3 regions of the Paraburkholderia megapolitana genome follow, and region 2 is predicted to be linked to each of the others. Evidence: riboswitches for the same ligand, from Rfam matches in the RefSeq annotation. Region 2 holds a riboswitch; each other region holds the start of a gene.

Region 1 (5,460 bases), on a different replicon from region 2:
CGGCGGTTTTCAGGCGTTCGCGCTCGACGATCGCATGCAGCGCGTGACGCAGTGCGCCATCGGTAATGCGCGTGATGCGCCAGGGCTGCATATAGCCGACGCTCGGCGCGTGATGTGCGGCGTCGAGCAGACGTTGCAGGGTGGCTGGATCGATCGGATCGCGCACGAAATGGCGCATGTCGCGCCGTTCGTAGATCGCGCGATAGACCGCCGCGCGTTCGCTGTCGTCAAAGGGTTTCGCCATGGAACAGGGCGGCCGTGAAAGCCGGATTGGACGGCCAGTAGCCGTGCATATAGGTCGCGACGATCGAACCCGAGCGGTATACGGACTCGCCGCCCGCGGCCGGCCCCATGGCGTGCGGCCGGGTGGCGGTCAGTACGGGGTCGAGCGGGGTGGTCATCTGCGTGTAGTGAAACGTATGGCCTCTCAGTGTGCCGTGTCGCCCGTCCAGTTGTTGCATGCCGAGCGCCGCGAGCCGCGCCTGCATCGTTGCGCGGCCGGGTAGCAGTCCGAGCATCGGTGTCTGCGTGCCGTCGCTGTCCGTCAGGCTGTCGAGCAGGTAGAGCATACCGCCACATTCCGCGACGATGGTTTTTTTCGCTGCTGCATGTGCGTGAAGCGAAGCTGCCGTGCAAGTGCTACGTGCGAGCGTGGCGGCGTGTAGCTCAGGGTAACCACCTGGCAGGTAAAGCGCGTGAGCGTCGGTTGGCACGGCTTCGTCGGCGAGCGGCGAGAAGAACGCGAGCGTTGCGCCGAGCGTTTCGAGTAGCGCGAGATTCGCCGGATAGATAAAGGAGAACGCGGCATCGCGTGCGACGGCAATCCGCATTCCGTCGAGCAGCCGCGGGAGCCGGGTGCTTCCATGCGCAGCGGATGCGGGGGTGAAATCGACGATGGGCGGCAGGGTGGCGAGCGCGGTTGCGGCGAGTGCATCCGCTACACGGTCGAGTCGCGCATCGAGATCGTCGATTTCGTCGGCGTGCCGTAGGCCCAGGTGGCGGTCGGGGAGTTCGATGGCGGCTTCGCTTGCCATGTGACCGGTCCACGCGATGTCCTGCGGCAAGGCTTCCTGCAGCAGTTGCGCGTGGCGAGCCGAGCCCACGCGATTGGCGAATACGCCATGAAACGGGACCTGCGGGCGGAATTTTGCGAGTCCAAAGGCGATCGCGCCAAATGTCTGCGCCATCGCTTTCGCCGAAATGACCGCGACGACCGGCACGCCGAACGTTGCGGCGAGATCGGCGCTGCTCGGTGTGCCGTCGAAGAGACCCATCACCCCTTCGATCAGGATCAGATCCGCCTGCGCCGCAGCCTCGGCGAGCAGGCGGCGACACGCGTCCTCACCGACCATCCACAGGTCGAGCGATTCGACCGGCGTGCCGCTTGCACGCTCGAGGATGGTGGGGTCGAGAAAGTCGGGGCCGGTCTTGAAGACCCGCACGCGTCGCCCAAGCCGCCGATGATAACGAGCGAGCCCTGCCGTGACCGTCGTCTTGCCCTGACCCGATGCAGGCGCGCTGATGAACACTGCGGGACATGCCGGCATCGCTCAGAACTCCACGCCGCGTTGCGCCTTCACGTGCTGCTCGCGATACGGATGCTTGACGAGGCGCATTTCGGTGACGAGATCGGCGGCTTCGATCAGCGCATCGGGTGCGTGGCGGCCGGTCACGACGACGTGCAGCGCGGCAGGCCGGGCGGTTAGCACCGCGAGCACTTCATCGAGCGGCAGGTATTCGTATTTCAGCACCGTGTTGAGTTCGTCGAGGATCACCATCTGGTAGTCGCCGCTGTCGATCATGCGGCGTGCCTCGTCCCAGCCTTTGCGCGCGGTGGCGATGTCGGCGTCGCGGTCCTGCGTGTTCCACGTATAGCCGTCGCCCATCGTGACGAAATCGCAGTGCGCCTGGGCGCCGAGAAAATCGCGTTCCGAGGTATGCAGCGCGCCCTTAATGAACTGCACGACGCCAAGCCGCATGCCATGACCGAGTATGCGCACGGCCATGCCGAACGCGGCCGTGCTCTTGCCTTTGCCGTTACCTGTGTTGACGATCAGCAGCCCTTTTTCGACGGTGGCGGTAGCCTGCTTCTTTTCGTGTCCTTCGCGACGCCGTTGCGTCATGCGTTGATGCGATTCGGGATCGGTTTTCATCGGTCGAGGTCCTGGTCGGTGGAAGCGGAGAGAGTGGAGTGAACGAGTGGATCGGCAACGAGTGCGACGGTGACGCCGTCGTGCACCGTCTTGCCGACGATCAGATAACCGTGAGGTGCCGCGAGTCGCGCGCAGGGTTCGCACACACCGTCGATGCCCAGATGCACTCGCGCGGCCGCCGAACGTGCAGGCGGTGCGAGCGGTATAGCGGCGATCTGCATGGGCGTGAAAAGACGCAGTGGCAACGCATGACGTGCGCAGAATTCGAGCAGGCCGGGTTCGTTCGCTTTGGTATCGACGGTAGCGATTTCCCGGATCTCGGCGAGCGAGTGCGTACCGAGCGCGGCACGCAGCGCGGCATCGATCTGATCGGCCGACACATTGCGTCGACAGCCGATGCCGGCGATCAGGGTCTTCATCATAGGTGGATTTCGGATGTGGCGATGCGTGTCGGCAGCTCGACAGCGCAATAGCGATCGCTTATTACCTGGGCGCCGTGTGTCTGTCCCCCGCAGACCTGGCGTTCGGCGTCGTCATCGTCGAGTTCGACGATGACGTTCGCCCCCTCGTCTGGCCGGTATCCGGGCTGGCGGCCTCATGTCGTTGCCTTCCCATCCGCACGCGGCGGACAGTGGCTTCGAACGACATGTGCGGCTCGAAGGCCGCGGGCCGTTTACCGTTGCGGGGACAGCACAGGTTGAGCGCAATGCGCGCTTTCTGTTTCCCGTTTAACTGCACACGCGAGCGCGCGTGCGGGCACCAAACGAGCGCATACGATATCACAGGGCAACACAGTGCCTTCCTTGACGCAGCAAGGCCGGCGGCCTACACTCGCACGCACTCTGGTGCTCGCGTGCGCGCCTCCCGCGCACGCAGTTAAACGGGAAACAGGGCGTCCTCCCACCGCGGAACGGACCAACCTGTGCTGCCCCCGCAACGGTAAGCGAAAGCAGCGCGCAAGCGCTGCAAGACCGGCTTCGCTGCATGCACATCAACTCGCATGCAATCGACCACTGCGCGACATGAGCGTCGCGTGGGAAGGTGAAGCGGTTCATTCGTTAGCCCGGATACCGGCCAGACAAAATGGGTTCGCGCCGCGGGGATGCGGCGTGTCGTCCACGATTTCCTTGTGTTTCCATTCGCGCCGTACTCCGCGTCATCGTCCCCGCGTTTCGTCTTCTACTGGCCTGTCACGGCGGCGTTCTGTCGTATGGACGAGCAGTTGAACGACGTATCGCGAAGCACGTGGCGGAGCCCTCCGGTGGCGTGGACACACGCGGGTTGTCGGCGAATCCCTCACCGCCACCACGGAGCAGCGATGCAGACACAGATGCGCAAGATTCCCGCCACGATCGTCACGGGCTTTCTCGGCAGCGGCAAGACGACGTTGCTGCGACACATTCTTCAACATGCAGGCGGCCTGCGCATCGCGGTGATCGTCAACGAGTTCGGCGAACTCGGCATCGACGGGGAAATTCTCAAGGGCTGCGGTATCGGTTGCGATGAAGACGGTCGCGAAACGGCGGGCCAGGTCTACGAACTCGCGAACGGATGTCTGTGTTGTACCGTTCAGGAAGAATTTCTCCCGGTCATGGAGCAGCTTCTCGAACGGCGCGAGCAGATCGATCACGTGTTGATCGAGACCTCCGGGCTCGCGTTGCCGAAGCCGCTCGTGCAGGCATTCAACTGGCCGACGATCAAGAACAGCTTCACCGTCGATGCTGTCGTCACGGTGGTCGATGGGCCGGCTGCCGCGAGCGGCCAGTTCGCGGACAATCCGGTCGCCGTCGATGCGCAGCGCAAGGCCGATCCGAATCTCGATCACGAATCGCCGCTGCACGAACTGTTCGAAGACCAGCTTGCTTCTGCCGATCTTGTGATTCTCAACAAGACCGACCTGCTCGACGACACGCAGCAGGCCGCTGTCGAAGCGCTGCTCCGCGAAGAGATTCCTGCGCAGGTGAAGGTCGTCCGCGCGCAGAATGGTCAACTCGACCTGCACGCGTTGCTCGGGCTCGAGGCGGCGTCGGAAACCACGATTCATCTGCGGCACGATCACCACGGTTCCGCCGACGATCCCGATCATCATCACGACGACTTCGATTCGGTGGTGGTGGAATGTACGGCGCTATCGCGCGAGGCGACGATCGTCGCGTTGCAGCAGCTCGTCGAGACGCACACGATCTATCGTGTGAAAGGTTTCGCGGCATTGCCGGGCGCACCGATGCGGCTTGTAGTGCAGGGTGTGGGAGGGCGTTTCGACAGTTACTTCGATCGGCGCTGGAGAGCGGACGAACAAGCGGCCGAGCCGCAGAAGAGCCGCTTCGTGCTGATCGGCGAAGATCTCGACCAGGCCGCGCTGCAGCGCGCATTCAATGCCGCGTTGAATTCTGCGGTACACGCCGAAGCACAGCGGGCCTGACGCGCCATGCATCTGCTGCGTACCACGCCGGGTGGCTTCGTCGATGACACAGCGGGTGTCGTCCGGATCGATCAGCAGCCTGCGGACATCGTGGTGCTCAGCTCGGCCGATACCACGCTGTCGTTGCTCGCGAGCGTCGTAACGCGGCTCGGTCCAGACTTCCCGAGCGTGCGGCTCGCCAACGTGACTTATCTGCGCCAACCCGCGTCGGTCGACTTCTATGTCGACGACGTGCTGCAACATGCGCGCGTCATCGTGGTCGACCATCTGGGCGGTGAAGCCTACTGGCCGTACGGCATCGAACAGATGGTCGCGCTTGCCGCGAGGCGTGGGCAGATGCTGGCGATGTTTTCCGGCGATCTCCAGGAAGACCCGAACCTGGTCGCCAAAAGTACCGCCGATGCCGCGCTATGCGAGCGGCTATGGCGCTATCTGCGCGAAGGCGGTCCGCAGAATGCCGAGGCGTTTTTGCGCTGCATCGCCTGGCAGGCGTTCGGCTGGGGTAGCGAGCCCGCATTACCGCGACCGCTGCCGGCTGCGGCGCTGTATCACCCGCAACATGACCTGCCGACTATCGAAGCGTGGCAAACACGCTGGCGGACGCACACTGCTGTTGATCACGCGCCGGTCGTCGCAATCCTGTTCTATCGCGCGCATCTGCAGGCGGCCAATACGGCGGTCTTCGACGCGCTGATCGAAGCGCTCGAAGCACGTCAAATGAATCCGCTGCCTATCGCGATCACTTCGCTGAAAGATGCCGTGAGTCGCGACGTAGTCCAGCAACTGTGCGAGCGCCACAACGTTGCGCTAGTGCTGAACACGACTGCGTTCGCCGCCAGCGCAATCGATGATCCCGAACCGCTCGCGCTAGCCGGCGACGCGCCG
Region 2 (5,460 bases):
AGCGAGACCGGCGGCGGCAGCGGCGGCCAGCGACGCAAGCCCCAGCGCGATGCCCGCCATCAACGGAATCGAGCGGCGAAAGCCGAACTGCGAGCCCGACGCAGTGGCGAGCGCCGTCGCACCGCCGGGCGTCACGGTGGCAACGGCGGCAAACAGGATCAACGGTGCGATCGAGCCGGTCGAGGTGGCGACGAAGGACATGGCAGCGTTCCGGAGCAAAACGTCACTGTAGTCATCTCGTTCACATTAGAAAATCGAAAGTTTCTGATGATTCACATTAGACAATATAATGTGACGATGAACCGAAATCTCGACCTCGCACTGGTGCGCACTTTCGTTGTGGTTGCCGACCACAGCAGCATGACCGTTGCCGCCAACCGCCTGCATTTGACCCAAGGCGCGGTGAGCCAGCAGATCAAGCGCCTCGAGGAGGCTTTGGGTTGCGACCTGTTCGATCGCGTCGGACGCCAGCTCGAACTGACCCAGGTCGGCGAGCGCTTTCTCGGCAAGGCGAAACGCCTGCTCGGCATGAACGATGAAATCTGGGCGGATATGGCGGCCCGTCCGATACTCGGCCAGGTGCGCCTGGGTGTCCCCTACGATCTGGTCGGCGCCTGCTTCGCGCCGATCTTCAAGGCGTTTACCGAAGCGTGGCCGAACGTGGAGATGGCGATTGTCTGCGGTTCATCGCCGGAACTCGCGGAGGCACTGGCGCGCGGTTCGCTCGATGTCGCAGTGATCGAAGAACCTGCAACCGAAGCAAGTGGCGAATGTCTGCGTGTCGAACGCCTGGTGTGGGTCGGCGCGCGCGGCGGCAGCGCGCATCTGAAGCGACCGCTGCCGGTCTCGATGGTGAGCGACACCTGCGCATTCCGGCAGACCGTGCTCGGTGCGCTGGGCAGCAGTGGCATCGAGTGGCGCACGGTCTTCGAGAGCGGCAACATCGAAGCGACCACCGCGACGGTGCGCAGCGGGCTCGCTGTGACCGCGTGGCTGACGTCGACCGTGCCCGCCGATCTCGACATTCTCAGCGCGGATGCTCAACTGCCCGAACTTCCGCCGTTCGCGATCAGCCTGCGATTTCCTGCGCAGGGCGCCAACCCGGCCGGACGCGAACTCGCGCAGTTCATTCGCGATGGACTGCTGCGGCAACATCGGCCCGCGCCGATGTGAAGCAGCAACGCGCAGCAGGATTTCGCCGATGTCGCGCTCGCTCGACTTCTCGACTTCAACCGTTCACAGCCCGGCCGGCAACACGTTGCGCGAGCTCTGCTGTGCACGCTCGACGAGCGCACCGAACAGCAACCCGATCGTCGTCCACATGATCGCCTGCATGCCAAGCGCCGCGAGGCGGAATTTCCACAGCAGCGCAGCGGGGAATGCAACCGGCACTTCGTTGATCGACGGTAGACCAAGTTGCACGGCCGCGATGATGACGATAAAAACCGCACCTGCCACGATCGCTCCGTTCCACGCACCGAAGCGTGCCGCCGCGTGACGGCGCAGCTTCAACGAAAACACCGTCGCCGCCAGCGAGATCGCGATCATCAGGAAGAACAGGCCCGTGCGATAGCCGATCGTCTCGGGGTCGCCGATCGACGGAGGATTCGCCGGGTACTTGAGATTCGGCACGATCACGATCGCGACGAACGCTGCGAGCGCGAGCAACGCCGACAATGCACGTGCACCGAGCCGACCCGAGCGGCCATATGCATACGCGAACACGAGCGAGAACAACCCGCCCACCGCTGCGCCATACACGACTACACCGGTCAACAAACCGAGCCCCGCCTGCGTGTGACGGCTGACAATTTCCGGTTCGGGAGCTTCGCCCTTCGCCGCATCGGCCTTCTCTTCGAACGAGATCGCCTGATCGACCTGCGGTTCGCCGGCGATCTTCGCAAAAGTGAACGTGAGCAATCCCGCGACGATGCCCGTGAGCATCCCGCGCATCAACAATCTACCGACCATGTCGACTCCCGGTTAGTGGCAAGGAAAGCCGAGCAGATGGCGGCCGTCGTGCACGAACTCGTGCACGTACATGCCGGGGATCAACGACGTCGCGCCCTCTTCGGCGCCGACGAAGTAGATCGCCAGTAACAGCAGCAGGCCGCCGAAGATAATCCACGGCAGCAATTCACGCAGAGGGATCGGCACCGGCTGGACAGCCGGTTTGAAAACAGCATCGGTCATGACGGACTTCTCCTGGGGTTACGCGCCCCGATAGTCGTGGTGGTCGTGAGAAAAAGATGACGCGAAGCGAGGGTCTGGCTTCCGGTTCTTCATTGAACCGATTACAGTGGCGCGACCGCACCGGACTTGCACCGGCTTCCTTGCTTCAGCGGCGTTATTCTACGCGCTAAACTTCGCGGCACATGCTTCATGGGAGATCAGCGCAATGCACACGCGGTTATGGCTAGTGAGTCATGCAGCGACCGCCGCGATGCGCAGCGGCCGCTTCCCCGCCGACGATCCACTCGATGCGCGCGGTCAAGACGACGCGCATGCGTATCGCACACAACTCGATGTGCCTCGCGATGCGCTCGTGTTCAGCAGCCCTGCCCCATGTGCTCGCGAAACGGCCGCAGCGTTGAATCTCACCGCCGACATCGCACCTGCGCTTGCCGACATGAGTTACGGTCGCTGGCATGGCCAGCGCGTCGCGGACATCGCAACAGACGAGCTGCCGATGCTCTCCGCCTGGAGTACCGATCCCCATGCCGCGCCGCCCGATGGAGAATCGTTCGCCACGGTATCGACGCGGGTTGCGCAGTGGCTCGAACAACTTGCCGATGTGCCTGCCGTCGTCGCGGTCACGCATGCTGTCGTGATACGCGCCGCGCTACTGCATGCGCTACGTGCACCGCTCACTGCTTACACGCGAATCGAAATCGGCCCGCTCTCGCGCATCGAATTGCAACGTTCGACGCGCGGCTGGGTCTGGTGGCCCGCTGCATAGATAGTGGGATCGATCTGCGCGTCGCTCATCTCCTGCATGCGCTCCGCATAAGGCTCGACTTTCATTTGCATGTCCGTTGCGCACGCACATGGTGCGCAGCTCTTCATCGCACTCGCACAATCTAACGCGCGTGTAAGGCTTGCGAACATCGTCGCATGCAACACGCGTCGATATTCTCGTGCAATTGTCATCGCAACATCACCCATGTTCGCGATTCGCGAACTATATTGGGAGGTCAGGGAAAAACAATACTGCTGAGAGGATTCACCGATGATCAAGCATCGCATCTATTCCGCGTTTCTTTCCGCCGTGCTGATCGCTGCGATCGCGCCGGTATGTCAGGCGCAGCAGTACACCACCGACTGGATCGCCAACACCTTCGGCACCGACGCCACGCATGTGGGCAGTACCGCGCGCTCGATGTGGGTCGCGCCCGAAGGCGTCATCTACACGGCGTCGTTCTGGGATGAAAACGAAGGTGGTGTTGCGCTCTATCAGAGCGGCAAGAGCATCGGCTCGTTTGGCCTGCACAACGAGTTCCAGGGCAGCGCCATTACCGGCAACGCCACATCGATCTTCGCCGCCTTGCAATTCAACAACGTGTACGGCAGCGGCGCAGTGGGACGCTACAACCGCACCACGCAAACGCGCGATGTACTCATCAACGTCAGTGCGGACACAACCGAAACCCATGCCGATGTCGTGACCGGGCTCGCCACCTCGGGCTCGGTGCTGTATGCGAGCGACCTGCCTGGCAATCGGGTCCGCGTCTACACCACAGACGGTGTCTGGCAGCAGGACATCAACGTGACGTCGCCAGGTGCGCTCGCCATCGACAGCTCCGGCAATCTCTGGGTCGCCCAGAAGAGCGCAGGCACAATCGCCGAATTCAGTTCCACCGGCACGGCGATGAACACCATCCAGATGCCCACTGGTGCGAAACCTTCGGCGCTGTTCTTCGACACGACGAAACAACTGCTCGTTGTCGGCGACGAAGGGCCGGACATGAACATCAAGGTCTACAACACCTGGCTCATTCCATTTCAGGTCGGTACGTTTGGGATCAAAGGCGGATATCTCGACAACACGACGGGTATCAAAGGCCAGGTCGGCGACAAGCGCTTCACGCGCGTCACCGGTATCGGCAAGGACTCCGCCGGCAACTTCTATGTGCTGAACAATCCATGGGGCGGCGGCTGGGATCTCGGCCGCGACGGCGGCACCGATATTCACGCCTACAACAAAGGCGTCCTGCAATGGACACTGCAGTCGCTGAACTTCGAGGGCGTCGGCGCACCCGATCCGGGTACGGACGGGGCGTACTTCTATAGCGGCACTAACATCTACACGGGCACCGCCGGAGGAACCTTCGTTGCGAACACCGTCGATCCGATCGACTATCCATCCGATCCGCGCCTCAACATCAACGATACGCAGCGCGACGAGCACTTCGGGCAGATTGTCTCGGTAGGCGGCAACCGCATTCTGGTTGCGTCAGGACAGAACCCGGCGATCTTCTACCTGTTCCACTTCAACGCTGCGAACGGCTATGTCGCGATACCGGATGCGTCGATTCCGGGTACGGCGTTCAATACGACGGCACCGATCACGGGTGGATTTTCTATCGATAGCAAGGGAGACATCTGGGCCGGTCTCGACCGGACGAACCACATCTATCACTATCCATTGATTGGCTTCGATGCTACCGGCAAGCCATCGTGGGGACCGGGCATCGCGCTCTACATTCCGCTTAGCGTCAGACCGATGACGCGCATCATCTACCTCGCGGAGAGCGACACGATGATCCTCGCGCAAGGCATTATCGGCAGCATCGACTGGACGTCGATCGGCACGCGGATCGAGGTGTATCACGGCTGGGCCGCGGGCAACATGACCAAGCCTAACCCTGTGCTCACCGTCGCCAATCCGAAGTCGATTACGGCGGCCGGCAACTATCTGTTCGCCGGATACGTGCACACCGTGCCTAACATCGACGTGTTCAATCTCACCACCGGCAACCTCGACACAACGTTGATCAATGCGAGCCCGAGCACCGTGAGTGTCGGTAACGACGTCGATTCGATGTATGGGCTCAGAGCGTATCTGCAGTCGACCGGGCAGTACGTGATCACCAAAGATAACTACAACGACTCAAGCATCATCGTGCATCGCTGGACGCCGTAACGCTGTAACGCCGTAAGCGGCGACACCGCTACGCCGGGATATCGCTCTCGCGATGTCCCGGCTCGTAGAACATCGCGAACAGTTCCGACTGCGAGCCGATGCCGAGCTTCGCGTAGATGTGTTTCTTGTGCGCGCGCACGGTCTCGAACGAGATCGCGAGTTTCTCCGCAATCGCGCGCGTTGAAAACCCGCTCAACGACAACATCGCCACTTCGATCTCGCGCGCGGTCAGCACACCGCGGCCGTTCCTGCCGGACAATGCGCCGATGCGCGCGGGTAGATCGGTGGCATCGGCGGCGTCGGCTTCGGTCACAAGC
Region 3 (5,460 bases), 270 kb from region 2:
CGGACGTTCAATCATGTCGGGTTTTCACGCGTTTTATAGTATCGGCGGTATCGTCGGCGCTGCGGGGGGCAGCCTGCTCCTCACCGTGGGTTTATCGCACGGAGGATCGACAGCTTTCGCGGCCGCGCTTATGGTGGTTGCCCTGTTCTACGCGTACCCCGCCTTGATTGCAGAGCCGCAAGCCGGCCAGGCAAGCGTCTTTGCTATCCCTCACGGAATCGTGCTGATTCTGAGCGTCTTCACTTTCATCGTTTTTCTGACCGAGAGCGCGGTGCTCGACTGGAGCGGTGTGTTCCTCACGTCAGAAAGAGGGATGTCTCATGCTTATGCGGGGTATGGGTACGCCGCATTTGCGGTACTGATGACCATGGGGCGTCTTACCGGTGATCGCGTCGTCAATCGCCTTGGAAAAACGCGTGTCGTCGTTGCCGGCAGCTTATGTGCGGCTACGGGGTTCCTCGTTGTCTCGTTCACGACGTCCTGGGTCGTGGATCTATTCGGCTACGCACTTGTGGGAGCCGGTTGCTCCAACATCGCGCCGGTTCTTTTTTCATCGGTCGGAAAGCAGAAGATCATGCCAACAAGTACCGCCGTCGCTGCGATGACGACGATCGGGTACTGCGGAGTCTTTGTGGGTCCCGTGCTAATAGGAGCCCTTGCACACTACACTTCACTTGCCTCTGCACTTCTCGGGCTGGTTGTCCTGCTGACCATCATCGCCGCAAGTGCACGAGCAGTGCTTCGAGATGCGTAGCCGCTGAACCGGTTCGTTATTGCTAAACCTGTCCAACGTCGGCCGCGTTCTGTCGAGCGGCGGTGTCGCTCACAATCGGCACAACTTCCAGTGCAGATGCGCTCCTTCTTTCAATCTCGACCCGCGGCTCGGCTGGTTTGCGGGGCGGCAATATCCGCCTCAGGGACAGGAGACGTTTGGCGCATTCAGTGATGCCAGCCCGGACCGATGGGGACGTCAGTTGATGCGCCGGAGGCTGGAGCGGGCTCAACGCGCCGGTCGAGTCGACCCCAAAGCGCGGCTCTATGAATCGGATTACCTACTGGGCGTGCACGATAGTTATCGTGCAGGCGGAGGCTGCTTTTCGTCTCGCCGCAAACGCGTAAGTACCGACCGGAATACCACCACGGCCGGCCTCACTTCCCCCACCTAAAACGTATAAGCAACCTTCCCAAACGCCGTCCGCCCCAGCGTGTTATATCCATACGCCGTCACATACTGCCGGTTGAACAGATTCGACAGATTCGCCGACACCGTGAGATGCGAGTTGACCCGATATGAAGCGCGCAAATCGACCCGCGTATAAGACGGCAGATAAGTCGCATTGAACTGATCGTCAAACGTCGTCCCGCCATACAGCACAGAGACGCCCGTGCTGAGTGCATGCAGGTGGAACTCATCCCAGGTGTGATCGACGCTCAGGTTGACCGTTTGACGCGGGCGACGATTGAGCCAGCTGCGGTCGGTGATGTCCTGCGGATTCAGGATGCCGACAGCAAGACTGACGGGTGTGGACTTGCCGAGCGTGCCTTTGTATGAGAGGTCGATGCCCTGAATACGCGCTTCGCCGATGTTATCGGGCGCGAAGGTCGCCGAGTTATACGCAATCAGGTTATGCACACGGGTGTTGTAAATCGCCACCGAGAAATTGCCGAACGAAGTGGCCGCGTCGAGCGCCGCTTCGACTGAATCGCTGCGCTCGGGCCGGAGATTCGGGTTGCCGAATTGCGGGTAGTACAGATCGTTGAACGTCGGCAGACGGAACGCGTTGCCGTATGACAGTCGCGCCGTGTACACCGGCGTGATCGCATACGACACGGCGACATTGCCGGTGTTGACCGACTGGCCTTCGACGATCTCATGGCGTCCCGCGAGGAACACGGTGAGCGCGCCGAGCGTCGCGGACTGGTGGAGCGACACCGCGGAGTCATTGCGCGTCGGCACGCCGGTTGGGATATCGACGGGCAGGAAGGCCTGTTCGCGCGAGAAGTCGTAGGCAAGCTTCGTCTCACCCGACAGCGGCAGGCCGAATAACCGGAAGCCCTTTTCCTGATGCGTGAGCGACGTCGATGTGCTGAGGCGCGTCGAGTCGATCTTGTCGCTCGAAATACCCGGGCTGTTGGTGTAGTAAAACTGGCGGTCGTTCGCGTAACCGACGGACTGGTCGAACTGCGTGTCCGGTGCGATGTCCCAGTGGAATGCGACGCCCGTCGTCAACTGGTGATCGAGTTGCCGGTTGTCGCCGCCCGCATTGTCGTACGAGAGGTCCGACCGGTGATAAAGCGCGAACGTGGAAATCGACCAGTCGCCGTGCGCATAGCCGAGCCGGCCGTCGATATCCTGCGCGTGGTACGGATTGCGGCCTGCTTCGTGACCGTATGCGTAAGGCTGGGTCGTATCGATCCCGGCCGTGTTGTAGTCGTGCAGTCCCAACGAATAAGTGAGCCCGGCAAGCGCAGCAAGCGGGCCTGTCGAAGGGACACTGCCAGACGTACGAATCTGCGTATCGAACGTCTTGTTCGAGCCACCACCGGTGGAAATCATCGTCTGGTTGGGCTGATTCGCCGAGTGGCGTGTGAACAACTGCACGACACCGCCCACCGCGTTGGCGCCGAACGAGGCGGCCGCGGGGCCTGAAATCACTTCGACGCGCTCAAAGGCTGAAGCCGGCAGATCGGCCCATTCCGCTGTGCCCGTGGTCGCGGAGCCCACGCGGATACCGTCGATAAACACGGCAACCTGCGCACCCGACGAACCGCGAATGCTGACAGACGCCGTCGCGCCCGGCCCGCCGTTCTGCGCAACGGTAACACCGGGAAGCGTAGCGAGCGCCTGCGTGATGCTGGGATCGGCGGGCGAGAGCCGGTCGAGATCCTGACGCGTCAGAACGTGTGTCGTCGCGTACCGCTGATCGAACGATTGCGGTAGATGCTGCGTATCGCCGGTGACGACGATGTTCGGCAGCGTGGTCGTGGTGTCGGAGGAAGACTGCGGCGCCGTTGGCGGTGTCGAATCGTCAGCCGCCTGTGCGATCGATGCACCGAACGAAAGGGCGAGGGCGGCGGAAATTCCCGCGATTCCTGCAACTCCCGCAACGCGACGCAAGAAAGCTTTCTGAAAGAAAGAGGTTTTTCTAATAATGCTAGCCATGTGACAGATCCAGAGGTCGGAGCCGTCCTTGCAACACGCAACCGCATCATGCGGTGCTCGCGCTTCGGGACACCCCGCCCGGCGCGGCTGCAGGACCTCGGTTGATGGCAGGTCTCCTGGCTCACGGGTCGCCGCCCGGTGCCGACCTTCCCGGTTTCCCAGTGGTCACGATTGGCACGGACTCGCCGCTTACAGTTGCGGGGGCAGCCGCAGACTCGAAGCGTCGATCCATCGACGCGACTACTGCGTTCCCTTTTATCCCCATCACGGGAACCATCGAGGCGAGAGCGTAACGATTCCCGCGCGGCGCAGTCAATCTTTTCGGGCAAACGCGGGGCTTTTACGACGCGCTTTTGCAACGGCCCCGTCTGCGCCGCAATCTCCGCGGCGCGCCTACCCCCATAACGCTCCCCTGTTCGGGGATAGTCCGTCCCCCTGATCAAATCGATGATGGCATCAACCGGGATGCCACCGCACGCGATACGTACCCACAGCCTGTGTCAGCCCGATCGATTTCTCGACTCAAGGAGATTTAGATGCAGGACGCCGTGCAAGACATCACGCCTTCCCCGTACGCCTATCCGCTGCTGATCAAGCAGTTGCTGCATACGTCGTTCGTTCAGGCACCGGACCAGGAAATCGTCTACCGCGGCAAGCTGCGGATGACCTACACCACGCTGCAGGAACGCATTGCGCGACTCGCCAATGGCCTCGACGGGCTCGGCGTGCGGCACGGCAGCACGGTGGCGGTGATGGACTGGGACAGCCACCGCTATCTGGAGGCGTACTTCGCGGTCCCGATGATGGGTGCCGTGCTGCAGACAGTCAACGTCCGGTTGTCGGAGGCCGAGATCGCCTACACGATCAACCACGCCGGCGCCGAGGTGCTGTTCGTTCACACCGATTTCCTGCCGGTGGTCGAAGCGATCAAGGATCAACTCGAAACGGTGCGCACGTTCGTGTGGATCGATGAGCCGGGTGGTGAACCGACTGCGCACACCATTGCGTTCGCCGCCGAATACGAGGAAATGCTCGCGGCCGGCGCCACGAGCTACGACTTCCCCGACTTCGACGAGAACACCCGGGCCACCACGTTCTATACGACCGGTACCACGGGCCTGCCCAAGGGCGTGTACTTCTCGCATCGTCAGCTGGTTCTGCACACGCTGACCTTGATGGCGGCGCTTGCAAGCCCGATGTCGGGCCAGCGTTTTCACCGCGGCGACGTCTATATGCCGCTCACGCCGATGTTCCATGTGCACGCCTGGGGCATGCCATACATCGCGACGCTGCTAGGCGTGAAGCAGGTCTATCCGGGCCGCTATGTGCCCGAGCGTCTCGTACAACTGATCCGCGACGAAGGCGTCACGTTTTCGCACTGCGTCGGCACGATCCTGCACATGCTGCTTTCGTGCGATACCGCGAAGCACGCGGACTTCAGCAAATGGAAGGTAATCATCGGCGGCGGCGCGTTGCCACATGGTCTTGCGAGCGCGGCGCTCGAGCGCGGCATCGATATCTTCGTCGGCTACGGCATGTCGGAGACGTGCCCCGTGCTGAGCCTCGCGCAACTTCCGCCGCACACCGGGCCGCTCGATCGCGATGAAGAGGTGCGCTTGCGCTGCAAGACCGGCTTCCCCATTCCGCTCGTCGATCTGCGCATCGTCAACGAGAACATGGAAGACGTTGCGCACGACGGCAAGGCCTACGGCGAGATCGTCGCTCGTGCACCGTGGCTCACGCAGGGCTACCTGAACAATCCCGATGCCTCCACGCAACTCTGGGCTGGCGGTTACCTGCATACCCAGGACATCGCGAACATCGACGCGACCGGCAACATCCAGATCACCGATCGCATCAAGGACGTCATCAAGTCGGGCGGCGAGTGGATCTCGTCGCTTGAAATCGAGAGCCTGATTTCGCAGCACCCCGATGTGGCGGAAGTCGCCGTGATCGGCATCAAGGACGACAAATGGGGCGAACGGCCGGTGGCGCTCGTGGTGCTGAAGGCGGGCGCGGCGCTGACTGAAAACGGTGTCAAGGAACACGTGATGGGTTTCTGCAAGACCGGGCGGATCTCGAAGTACGCGGTGCCGCAGATCGTCAAGTTCGTCGAAGCACTTCAGAAAACGAGCGTCGGCAAAACCAACAAGAAGTGGTTGCGCGAACAGTTCGCGTGACCGGCCTTAAGGAGCAGACACGATGAGCATCAATGGATACAGCGTCGCCACGATCGACGATTTCGTTGGCCGCGAACTGGGCGTATCGGACTGGGTCACCGTCGATCAGGCACGCAT

Evidence for each region. Region 2 has a riboswitch for cobalamin ahead of FNZ07_RS25740 (CbtB domain-containing protein). Riboswitches for the same ligand answer to the same signal wherever they lie in the genome.
Region 1: another riboswitch for cobalamin. It lies ahead of FNZ07_RS10835 (cobalamin biosynthesis protein); the one in region 2 lies ahead of FNZ07_RS25740 (CbtB domain-containing protein).
Region 3: another riboswitch for cobalamin. It lies ahead of FNZ07_RS24505 (TonB-dependent receptor domain-containing protein); the one in region 2 lies ahead of FNZ07_RS25740 (CbtB domain-containing protein).

The regions. Positions count from the first base shown of each region.
Region 1 is NZ_CP041743.1:2,541,374-2,546,833, forward strand. Features, by position in the region: gene bluB (5,6-dimethylbenzimidazole synthase) at 1-244, opposite strand, end outside; gene FNZ07_RS10825 (cobyrinate a,c-diamide synthase) at 228-1,547, opposite strand; gene cobO (cob(I)yrinic acid a,c-diamide adenosyltransferase) at 1,551-2,153, opposite strand; gene FNZ07_RS10835 (cobalamin biosynthesis protein) at 2,150-2,575, opposite strand; cobalamin riboswitch at 2,709-2,932, opposite strand; cobalamin riboswitch at 2,980-3,246, shown strand; gene cobW (cobalamin biosynthesis protein CobW) at 3,472-4,575, shown strand; gene cobN (cobaltochelatase subunit CobN) at 4,582-5,460, shown strand, end outside.
Region 2 is NZ_CP041745.1:2,797,231-2,802,690, forward strand. Features, by position in the region: gene FNZ07_RS25725 (LysE family translocator) at 1-201, opposite strand, end outside; gene FNZ07_RS25730 (LysR substrate-binding domain-containing protein) at 298-1,173, shown strand; gene FNZ07_RS25735 (CbtA family protein) at 1,237-1,971, opposite strand; gene FNZ07_RS25740 (CbtB domain-containing protein) at 1,984-2,193, opposite strand; cobalamin riboswitch at 2,242-2,384, opposite strand; gene FNZ07_RS25745 (histidine phosphatase family protein) at 2,399-2,959, shown strand; gene FNZ07_RS25750 (SMP-30/gluconolactonase/LRE family protein) at 3,230-5,143, shown strand; gene FNZ07_RS25755 (response regulator transcription factor) at 5,172-5,460, opposite strand, start outside.
Region 3 is NZ_CP041745.1:2,523,657-2,529,116, reverse strand. Features, by position in the region: gene FNZ07_RS24515 (MFS transporter) at 1-754, shown strand, start outside; gene FNZ07_RS24505 (TonB-dependent receptor domain-containing protein) at 1,163-3,163, opposite strand; cobalamin riboswitch at 3,253-3,456, opposite strand; gene FNZ07_RS24500 (fatty acid--CoA ligase) at 3,700-5,343, shown strand; gene FNZ07_RS24495 (MaoC family dehydratase) at 5,366-5,460, shown strand, end outside.